One region of the Ruania alkalisoli genome, then DNA from elsewhere that is predicted to be linked to it. Evidence: predicted binding sites of a transcription regulator. Region 1 holds the regulator's gene; the other holds the start of a gene.
What was found. The regulator LexA, encoded in region 1, represses DNA repair genes until DNA is damaged. The targets are predictions, from matches to a motif close to TCGAACANNTGTTCGA.
Positions count from the first base shown of each region.

Region 2: a site for LexA is predicted at 3,539-3,554, ahead of IM660_RS01120 (HNH endonuclease signature motif containing protein). Genes of this name have one in related genera too.

Region 1 covers NZ_CP063169.1:1,788,299-1,793,956, forward strand. Annotated here, with positions in the region: gene IM660_RS07795 (ATP-dependent DNA helicase) at 1-1,530, shown strand, start outside; gene IM660_RS07800 (L-lactate dehydrogenase) at 1,615-2,571, shown strand; gene lexA (transcriptional repressor LexA) at 2,660-3,427, opposite strand; gene IM660_RS07810 (LysM peptidoglycan-binding domain-containing protein) at 3,768-4,091, shown strand; gene nrdR (transcriptional regulator NrdR) at 4,262-4,720, shown strand; gene IM660_RS07820 (aldo/keto reductase) at 4,798-5,658, opposite strand, start outside.
Region 2 covers NZ_CP063169.1:237,032-242,689, forward strand. Annotated here, with positions in the region: gene IM660_RS01110 (adenosine deaminase family protein) at 1-784, shown strand, start outside; gene IM660_RS01115 (LLM class F420-dependent oxidoreductase) at 811-1,839, opposite strand; gene IM660_RS01120 (HNH endonuclease signature motif containing protein) at 1,871-3,487, opposite strand; gene IM660_RS01125 (YciI family protein) at 3,973-4,314, shown strand; gene IM660_RS01130 (Na+/H+ antiporter NhaC family protein) at 4,482-5,658, opposite strand, start outside.

The DNA.
Region 1 (5,658 bases):
GAGGAGGCCGCAGAGGACAGCCTGGGCGGCCAGGTGGTGCGGCTGCGTGAGTGGGCGACCGAGACCGAGACCGGCGACCGGGACGACCTCGTCCCCGGAGTGAGTGAGCGAGCCTGGCGTCAGGTCTCGATCACCTCGATGGAGTGCCTGGGACAGAAGTGCCCATTGCTGGAGGAGTGCTTCCCTGAGCGGGCTCGTGCAGCCGCGCGGGAAGCCGATCTGGTCGTGACCAATCACGCCATGCTCGGAATCGCCGCCTCCGGATCCCCCAAGGTGCTGCCCGAGCACGAGATCCTCCTCGTGGATGAGGCACACGAACTCTCCGACCGGGTGACCGCTCAGGCCACGGTTGAGCTCTCGGCCGCGGTCGTCGAACGCACCGCCCGGACTGCCCGGCGTCATGGCGGGGTGGCTCTGCCGGAGATGGACGCTGCCGCGGCCGAGCTGCGCACACTGCTGATGCAGGTACCCGAAGGCAGACTGCAGACGGGCCTGCCCACCGAGCTGACCGCCGTCGTTCGTTCCATCGCCGACGCCGCACGTGAGGGCATGGCGACCATGAAGGGGGAGGGCAAGGGCGACGCGGCCGGCGGGATGAGCATGGCCAAGAGCGCACTGCTGGTGCTCTTCGAGGTTGCTGACCGATTGCTCTCGGACCGGGTGGCCGACAAGGTCGACGTGCTCTGGTGCGAGCGTGGGCGGCGCCCAGGTGAAGGATCGCGACTCATGGTCGCCCCGCTGAATGTGGCCGGTCCTATCGCCGGGGAACTCCTGTCGGGCCGGTCCGCCGTCCTCACCTCAGCCACGCTGAGCCTCGGCGGAAGCTTCGATGCCACCGGCGGTGCACTCGGACTGGCGCCCGGCACCTATCGCGGTGAAGTGGTCGAGTCTCCCTTCGACTACGGCAAGCAGGGCATTCTCTATATTGCCAAGCACCTGCCGCCGCCGGGCCGCGACGGCACGGACGAGAAGGTGCTGGACGAGATCGCGGAGCTGATCACGGCCGCAGGAGGCGGCACGCTCGGGCTGTTCTCGTCCCGCCGCGGCGCCCAGCTCGCCGCCGAGGCCATGCGCGAGCGGCTCGACACTCCCGTACTGCTGCAGGGCGATGACGTGCTGCCGACCCTGGTGCGGGAGTTCGCTGCCGATCCGGCAGCCTCGTTGTTCGGCACCCTGTCGCTGTGGCAGGGCGTGGACGTCCCGGGTTCGTCCAACCGTCTCGTCCTCATCGATCGCATTCCCTTCCCTCGCCCGGACGATCCGGTCAAGGCCGCGCGCACTGAGGTTGTGGCAGCAGGTGGTGGTAACGGGTTCATGGCGGTCTCGGCCACGCACGCCGCACTGCTCCTCGCGCAGGGGGCAGGACGATTGATCCGGTCAACGAGCGACAGGGGTGTCGTGGCCGTGCTCGACCCTCGACTTCGGACCGCGCGATACGGCAGCTTCCTGGCGGCGAGCCTGCCGCCCCTGTGGCCGACCACCGATCCTGCGGTGGTGCGAGCCGCGCTTCGCCGGCTCGCGGCGTCGTAACGGTCGAGATGTCGTGACGGTAGTGATCCGCGGCTGCCGCTGCAACGGCGTCACTCGCTATTCTCACGGTGTGGAGGTGCGCAGATGAACAACGCAACCGCGTCGGCAGGCACCGGGTTGAGCACGATCGCCGTCGTCGGGGCCGGGTCGGTCGGCGCCACATACGCTTACGCGGCCCTGATCAATGGTGTGGCGCGCCGGGTGGTGCTCTACGACGTCAACGGCGCCAAGGTCCGTGCGGAGGCGCTTGATCTGGCCCATGGGATCGAGTACATGCCCATGGGCAGTGTCGATGGCTCTGACGAGGTCGGCATCTGCGCAGGAGCGGATCTGGTCGTGGTGACCGCTGGGGCGAAGCAACGACCGGGGCAGAGCCGGATGGAGCTTGCCGAACGGACCGTGGGGCTGATGCGGACGTTGCTGCCGGATCTGGTCGAGGTCGCCCCGGATGCCATCTATCTCATGGTCACCAACCCCGTGGACGTCGTGACCTATGCCGCCCAGCAGATCTCCGGACTGCCGGCTCGGCGGGTGCTCGGCTCCGGGACCGTGCTGGACTCGTCTAGGCTGCGCTATCTGGTTGCCGGTGCGTGTGGTGTCGCCGTGCGCAACGTCCATGCCTATGTGCTCGGCGAGCACGGGGACTCAGAGGTGCCGATCTGGAGCTCGGCGACGATCGGGGGAGTGCCGGTGCGGGAGTTCAGCGAACTCGGCGCAACGGTGCGCGATGGGATTGCGCGTGAGGTCGTCGAGTCGGCATACCGGATCATCGAGGGCAAGGGCGCGACGAACTATGCCATCGGGCTGGCGGCGACGAGGATCAGCCAAGCCATTCTCCGAGGTGAGGGTGCCGTGCTCCCGGTCTCGAGCAGGCTCCGGGACTACCGCGGAATCTCTGACGTGTGCCTGTCCGTACCGTCGGTCGTCGATCGTACGGGCGTCGCCCGCCAGCTGGAGATCCCGCTGGACGCGGCCGAGGTGGCGGCGTTGCAAGCAAGCGCTGCCTCTGTGCGTGCCACTGCCCGGCGATGCGGATTCTGATGGGTCCTGATCTGCCCAGGTCATGTCCGGTCGGAGCGGCCTGGGGCAGATCAGAGTGACATCTGTCGGCTCAGAGAGCTGTGTCGGCTCAGAGAGAACGGAGCACGCTCACCACACGACCGAGGATCTCGGCGTCGGTGCCGTCGATCGGGTGGTAGGCCTCGTTCGCGGGTAGCAGCCACAGAGCGTCCGGAGTACGCTTCAGCGTCTTCACGGTGGCCTCCCCATCGATCATTGCTGCGACGATCTCACCGTTCTCGGCTACCTTCTGTTGTCGGACGACCACCCAGTCGCCGTCGCAGATGGCGGCATCGATCATCGAGTCGCCGACCACCTTCAGCAGGAATAGTTCTCCCTCGCCCACGAGTTGCCGAGGAAGCGGGAAGACGTCCTCGACGGCCTGCTCGGCCAGGATCGGGCCACCCGCGGCGATCCGCCCGACGACCGGGACGTAGGTGGCGCGCACGCCGGACTCCTCGCCGTCGTGCATGGCGAAGGTGGCTGGATCCGCACTGACCTCCTGAGCATCGTCAGGGTGAATGATCTCGATGGCCCGCGTGGAGACGGGGTCGCGTCGTAGATACCCCTTCTTCTCCAGCAGATGGAGCTGGTACTTCACCGACGACGGGCTCGCCAGGCCGACGGCCTGGCCGATCTCGCGCATCGTGGGTGGGTACCCCTTCTTCTCCAGGCTGATGCGGATCGAGTCCATGATCTTCCGCTGACGCGGGCTGAGCCCGTCCGGTCCGGGACGGTCCTTCGGGTCGGCTGGCTTCGCGGGGCTCACGGCTTCCTCCAAGGTGCCTCGGGCGTCGACGGTGGCGTCGATGTCAGTGGTCGGTGGTGTGCTCTGCATGTGTCGGTATTCACCCTACGGCGAGCACCGACACTTCGGAAACATCTGTTCGATTGGCGTGTCGACAACTCTCGCACATGCGTGCTACTGTCGCAACAGATGTTCGACGAACGAGTGTTCGAGTCGCTAGATGTGAACACTCGCCGAGAGCACTAGTGAGAGGAGAGCGCAGATGAGCGCCCTGGCCCTTCCCGTCCCGGAGATCGCCCCCGTATCGGCCCGACGTCGTCATCTCGTGGCCGTGCCCGCTTTCGCTCCCGGAGCGCCGTCCATACCCTCTGTACTGCCAGCGGAGCGACCGCGCTCGGTGCCGGCTGTGTCACCGGACAGTGATCGCCAGGTGAGTTCGCATCCGGCCCGGTCGGCCGAGGGGCGCCTGCGGCTCACGGTTCGTGGGCAGATCGTTCTCAGCGTCCTGGCGCTCGTGGTCGCTGCCGGGATCGGCTCTCTGCTCGGTCTCGCGCTGCCCGCGGATGAGGCTCTGCCGTCCGAGGTGGCCACGGTCACGGTCGGCCCGGGGGAGAGCCTGTGGGGAATCGCCCAGCAGGCGGCGGGTCCGGGCGAGGACGTGCGTGTGGTGATCGATCAGATCATGACGTTGAACAGTCTGGCGGACTCCACGGTGCATGCCGGGCAGCAGTTGAGCATTCCAGTGGAGGGCTGAGCGGCCGCGATCGCCCGTGCCTCGGCAGTCTTGGCATCGCCCTCGTGACGACTACTTGCGTTGGGGCCTGCTTGATGTCTACGGTTTCCCTACATCTAGTAGTTACACTGATGTGATTGCCGCAGATATGGTAGGTGCGGCCACTCGTTCGAGGAGAGGGATCCCGACCGGTGCATTGTCCGTTCTGTCGTCACAGCGACTCCCGTGTGGTGGATTCACGCACGGCTGACGACGGAGCCTCCATCCGTCGACGTAGGCAGTGTCCCGAGTGCGGGCGGCGTTTCACGACCGTCGAGAGCACCAGCTTGAGCGTGGCCAAGCGGTCAGGCGCTGTGGAACCGTTCAGCCGCGACAAGATCATCGCGGGCGTACGTAAGGCCTGTCAGGGTCGTCCTGTCTCCGATGATGACCTGGCGCTGCTGGCTCAGCAGGTCGAAGAGGCCGTCCGCTCCACGGGTGTGGCGGAGGTCGATGCACATGAGGTCGGTCTGACGATCCTGGGACCTCTGCGGGCCCTGGACGAGGTCGCCTACCTTCGCTTCGCTAGCGTCTATCAGTCCTTCTGCTCGTTGGAGGATTTCGAGGCGGCGATCACCGCCCTCCGAGTGGATCGCGACGCCGCGCGGTAGCTCCCCTAGACAGTCGGTGGTGGCCTGGGAGGGGAAGCCTGGGCCATCACCGGCGAGGACCGACGCATGTGGGCCTGTCAGAGGTTGCTCGACCGGTGTGCCCAGATGTTGATATCGCCGTCCTGGGCGTGCCGGTCGATGGCACGCAACTCATCGCGAGTGAAGTGCAGGTTCTCCAGCGCTCCGAGGGTGTCGTCGAGCTGAGCCACGCTGGAGGCGCCGACGAGGGCGGTGGTGATCCGGGGGTCGCGGAGTACCCAGGCAATCGCCAGTTGTGCCAGCGTCTGGTGGCGACGGCCCGCGATCGCGTTCAGGGCTTGGATACGCGAGAGGTTCTCCTGGCTGAGGAAGGACGTGTGGAGCGGTCCCCCTGCCGCGGCTCGGGAACCTTCAGGCACTCCGTGCAGGTACTTGCGCGTGAGCATCCCCTGTGCAAGCGGTGAGAAGACAGCGGCTCCCAGGCCTGTCTCGCCCAGGACGTCAAGTACGCTCTCGCCGGATGAGTCCGGTCGCTCGATCCAGCGGTTGATCATCGAGTACGAGGGCTGATGCACGAGGAGATCCAGGCCGATCCGGTCGGCGACAGCCATCGCCTCTCGCGTTCGCGTGGCTGAGTATGAGGAGATCCCCGCGTAGAGAGCCTTACCGGAATCGACTGCGGTCTTCAGCGCTCCGAGCGTCTCGTGCAGTGGAGTGGTCGGATCGAACCGGTGGCTGTAGAAGATGTCGACGTAGTCGACACCGAGACGTCGCAGCGACGCCTCCAGCGAGGCGAGCAGGTACTTGCGTGAGCCGCCCTCCCCATAGGGGCCCGGCCACATCCGGTACCCGGCCTTGGTCGCGATCACCAGCTCGTGTCGGTAGGGCGCGAGATCGGTGGCGAGGATCCGCCCGAACATCTCCTCGGCAGCGCCGCGGGGCGGACCATAGTTGTTCGC
Region 2 (5,658 bases), 1.6 Mb from region 1:
CACCTATGAGGCGTTCGAGGCCGCGCACTGGGCCGGCACCTGGCACCTCGAGGTGTCCTTCGACATGATTCCCGAGCACCTGCGCCACCTCGGCTATGCCGGGTGGGTAGAGGCGCACGCGGAGGGCGTCCGGATGGCCGAGCGGGACTTCGGGATGACCGGTCGGCTGCTGGCGGCGATCGACCGCAGCGGCACCGGTGACGAAGCGCTCGCCTGGGTGCGCACCGTCGTCGACCACCCGCACGAGTACGTGGCCGGCATCGGACTGGACAACTTGGAGACCGCCGGGCCGCCCGAGCGATTCGCTGACGCCTACCGGCTTGCCGGCGAGGCGGGTCTGAAGCGCACCGCGCACACCTCTGAACACGTCCCGGCTGCCGTCAATGCGGTGACCTGCCTCGATGTGCTGGGGTGCGATCGACTCGATCACGGGTACTTCGTGCTCGAGGACGACGCCGTGGTGGCGCGGATGGTGGAGGAGCAGGTGCCGTTCTCGGTCGCTTCGACCACCTCACGCCGGTCCTGGCGACCGTGGCGCAAGGCCTCGATCGCCGCGATGGTGGAGGCGGGGATGAACGTCTACCCGTGCTCGGACGACCCGGGGATGTTCCCCACCAGCGTTCTCAACGAGTACGAGATCCTCTCCCGCGACGTGGGTGTCAGCGACGAGCGCCTCGTTCAGATGGCGCGTGCGAGCTTCGAAGCGTCCTGGTTGCCTGCGGAGCAGAAGGCCTGGCTGTGCGCTCAGTTCGACGAGACGGTCGCGACGCTCCAGCCGCGCTGACCAGAATTGCTCGTCGATCTGGCTGGTCAGCCGAGGGCTTGCACCAGTGGGGCGAGCATCCGCGGATCGGTCTGCAGGATGAGAGTGGTCACGCAGCTCGCCTCCCAGCGTGTGAGCTGGGCAGTGATGTCCGACGGCGTCCCCACCAGGGCCACGTCCGTCACCAGGTCCGTGGGGATGGCTGCCGTAGCGCCTGTTTTGTCGCCGGCCAGGTACTTCGCGGTCACCTCGTCGCAGACGTCGCGGTAGCCAGCGCGGGCGATCGCTTCGCGGTGGAAGTTGGTGCTCTCCGAGCCCATCCCACCGATGTACAGCGCGAGGTGGGGGCGCACCTGGTCGGCGGCGCTCTCCAGGTCCTTGCCAATCACGGCCGGCACCGCAGCGCTGACCTCGAACTCCTCCCGGGGTGAGCGGGTGCCGTCCCTGCGCGCGAATCCGGTCTCGAGGTTCTCCCGGTACTCGGCATCGAGGGCAGGGGAGACGAAGGCGGGCAGCCACCCATCGGCGATCTCGGCCGCCAACGCGGTGTTCTTCGGACCCTGGGCTGCGAGGTGGATGGGCAGGTTCGCGCGCAACGGGTGCACGGTGGAGCGCAGTGCCTTGCCGAGGTGAGCTCCGCCGTCGTGGGGGAGCGTGAAGTGCCGACCGGAGAAGGTGACGGGGGCTTCCCGGGCGAGCACCTGGCGGACGATCCCCACGTACTCGCGGGTGCGTTCCAGTGGCCGCGGGTAGGGCTGGCCGTACCAGCCCTCCACCACCTGCGGCCCGGAGGCGCCCAGGCCGAGGATGAAGCGCCCACCGGAAAGGTGGTCCAGGGTGAGCGCGGCCATCGCGGTGGCGGTGGGTGTGCGGGCGGCCAGCTGCGCGATCCCAGTGCCCAGGCGCACCCGGTTGGTCTGCGACCCCCACCAGGCCAGTGGGGTGAAGGCGTCCGACCCGTACGACTCGGCGGTCCAGACCGAGTCCAGGCCGAGCTCGTCGGCGGCGCGCACCGCTTCGGCAGCACCTGCCGGGGGGCCGGCCGACCAATAGCCCGTGTGGAATCCGAACCTCATCGGCTCATCTTCGCACCTGCGGTACTCCACCTCACTCCCGTGGGATGACGAGATGTTCGCAGGGTGGTGGCCGGTGGCGCGCGAGGTTGTGCCCTCCGGCGGTAGTGAAGTGCCAGTGGTTGTGGTGCCGGGTGATGGTGATGTCGCGTTGATGGACCAGGGCATGGTGGTGCCAGCACAGCAGAATGGCGTTGGTGGAGCTGGTACGACCTCCCCGCGACCACCAGGTGGGGTGGTGGATCTCGCCCCACCCCGGCGGGCTGGTGCACTCGGGGTACTGGCAGTGCCGATCGCGTGCCCAGATCGCTTTGGTCTGGGCGGCGGTGTGCAACCGTTGGGCGCGGCCGACGTCGAGAGGCTGACCGGCGGGGTCGAAGATGACCCGGGTGAACTCGCCGTCGCAGGCCAGGTGGGCGAGCTGGGCATGACTGATCGGCGTGCCGTCGGCAAGAGTGGCCGGCTCAGCGCCGGTCATCTGCTGGTGATCGAGCCCGACCGCGGGGATGCAGGGTGCGTCGGGCTCGGCCGGGCATCCGGGTAGGTGCACGTCCATCAGCCCGGGTAGTGCCGAAGCGCGCTCGGGAGCACAGGACTCGCCGCTATCGCCGCTGCCAGCGCTCTCACTCGTGCCGCGGATGGTGCGCCCGGCGCGACCTGTCCTCGCGTCTCGCCCTGAGAGGCTGGTGCTGGTGCTGGTGCTGGTGCTGGTGCTGATGCTGCGGTGGCAGGTGCACCGAGGGCGCCCGTTCGCCGGTGCGGGTGTCGTGACAAGGCGGTGCAGCGTGTCGACGGGGACGTGCACCAGCAGGTGGGGGCGTACCCGCGCTGACGCCTGGGCTCCACCGTTGTCGAGAACGCGGCGGGCCATGGCCACCAGGGCGTGGGCATTGCGCTGAGAGCGGGTGCGATCATCGTCGGCGGCCGGTACTCCGATGATGGCGTCGAGAGTCTGCGCGAAGAGGTGACCGTTGGAGTGCTCGAGCCAGCCATCGACCCGGTACCCGCCAGTGGTGGCCGAGACAAACAGGTGTTCCTTGGCGGACTCCACCCGCCAGTTCCGGTCGGCGGCCTCGGGATCGGCCTGAATTGCCCAGGTCTTGACCAGCCGGGTGAAGGAGTCGGCATCCAACCGCCGCGCTTGCTCCACGAGAAACCGCTCACCGACGTCAGGGTCGCTCAGGCGCTCGCGCAGGACGGTGGTGGTGGTTGTGTGCCGGGCCAGTGCGGCGGCATGATCACCGCTGATGACCCCGGCCGCCTGCGCTGCGCTGGTGTGGGGCAGGTGATCGCGCAGTGTGCGCGACAGGTGCACTCGGGTGCGGGTCTTGTTGCCGTGCCCACCGGTGGCGTTCGCCCACCAGGATGCGATCGTGCGTGCCCCGCTCACGGCCCAGATCCCGTCAGCTTCGACCGCGGTCATCGCCGCCGAGGTCAGTGCATCCACCCGGCGGCGAGTCTGCTCGAGTTGGCCCACCAGGTCGGGCAGGACCGCCGAAGGGAGGGAGTGCAGATCCGTGGCTAGCAGGTCATCCAGGATCGCGGTGACCACTTCCAGGCGGCCGGTGGCGTCCGATGGATTCACGTGCTCACCGAGCAGGTCCCGCACCGCCTGCGCCGGGGAGGTCTCGACGTGACTCGTGGTGCTCATCCCGACCTCCCCAACCCTTTCCGGATCTGCTCGCCTGCCTCCCTTCAACCATAGAACATCTGTTCGCCTCCGGCAAGGGTTTTCGTTGGAATAGCAAGGAAAAAACCGGACCCGGGTTGTGGATGAACATGCATCGGGAATGCACCCTGTGGACGGAGAGGCATCGGGCGCGCAGGGTGTGGACACAGCTGCATCGACCGGGCGCCGTGGGCGGTGCTGGCATCAGGCACGCACTGCGGGGAAGCATGGTGCGGGCACGCCCGCTTCGGGACCGCGCTGCACGGACAGGCACCACTGTGGGGCGCAGGTCGCACCGCGCAGCACAGTGATCCGCGTTCGCTGAACGAGGGGGCTGCGGCTCAGTCGTCAACGCATGACCTTGACCAGCTCATGGGGGCCGGGGGCATCATCAGGTGGGAGACCGCAGCGAGGCGCCCGGCCGATCGGGTGAACCGGCGATCGACCTGAAGCAAGGGAGTCCCCAGATGACCACGTACCTGATCTCGTTCCCCGGCGAGGCCATGGAGTTCCCAGCGGAGGACTTCGAGGCCGTGGTCGCGGACTCGCATGCCGTGATCGAAGCGGCCAAGGAGGCAGGTGTGTACGTCTTCGGCGGCGGTATCGACGAGGCTGTCCCACCGGTTCTCGTGGCCAGTGACGGCACCGTGACTGCGGGGACCCACCCGGGTCACACCGTGCCCAACGGCGGGTACACGATTCTGGAACTTCCCTCGCGGGAGGCGGCACTCGAGTGGGCGGCCAAGCTCGCCGCCGCCTGCCGTTGCTCGCAGGAGGTCCGGCAGTTCCAGTACGACCCGGCCAGCTGATCGTTGCGCCCAGCATGACTACGCGTGGCGAGTCCATGCCTGCCTTGCTGGCCAGTGCCACCATGAACCGGCCAGCGGCCAGGCGTATGAGGTAGCCACGCTGTGAGCCGTGGGTCTGACAGCTTCACCCGAGCAGTACCTGCGCTGCGGTCAATCCGAGCCAGCTGTCAGACAGTGGCAGGTGCCTCGACACGTTCCCGCACGGCCACACCGTCGGGCCCTTCGAAGCGGCGACCCCAGCCGGTGGCGACGGCCACGATCAGGACCGCGGTCAGGGCCAGCGGGTACCAGGTCGCGCCGAAGATCGCAGGAGTGTCGAGGGCGGGAGCGACATCATGCCCATCGGTGAGTAGCGCGCCGATGAACAGGAACGCGCTGAACACAGGCACCACGCAGGAAACGCCCATCGCGAAGCAGTCCATCACGTTCGTCCGCCGGTAGGGGTGCAGGCCCTGGCGCGCCCCGATCTCGTCCGCCACCGGCCCGAAGGTGAGCATCGAGGCCGAGTTCACGCCGCCGAACAGCACGGTGGTGGCACTGACCCCGAGCCCGATCGCCGCCTCCGCGCCCCGCGGGGTTCCGGCCAGGCGGCCCCGCGCGAGTCCGTCCACGATCCGGTTCAGCACGCCGGCCGCACGCAGCACGCCCATGATCCCGAACACCGCGGTCACCAGGCACACCGTCGGCAGCAGCGCGGATACCCCGCCGACCAGGAACCCGGTCGCATGTCCGTCGGTCACCCCGATCACACCGGACGGCTCCAGCAGACCGACGAGGAGCGCCGTCACGGTCCCCAGCGCCAGCCCGGCCGTGACGGCAAGGAAGATGTTGCGGGTACGGAACGCGACAATCAGCATCACGGCCATCGGGATCAGCATGATCAGCCCGAGTGGGTTCGCGCTCTCGGCGAGCTGGGTCTCGTCCACGGCGCCGCCTCCGGCGCCTCCGAAGATGACGAACCCGACGGCGCTCAGTCCAGCTGCCACCAGGGCGTACCGTGCCCGGCTGGTCACCACGCCGCCGATATCCGCGGCGCCCTCCTTGCGACGGAACCGCTGCGTGGAGGCGGAGATGATCGTGGTGTCCGAGATGGGCGCGAGGTTGTCCCCGAAGATCGCCCCGGAGACGATGGCGCCGGCGAGCATGGTCGGATCGGCGCCGAGCAGCACACCCGCCGGGTAGAAGATCGGGAACGCGGTGAACATCGTGCCGATCGATGAGCCCGTGGCCATCGCGATCAGGCAGCACGCCGCGAACGAGAAGAGCGTGAGGACCGCCCCGCTCATCCCGGCCTGGTCGGCGATCCAGACGAACCCGCCGGAGACGTCGGAGTCCTTGATGAGC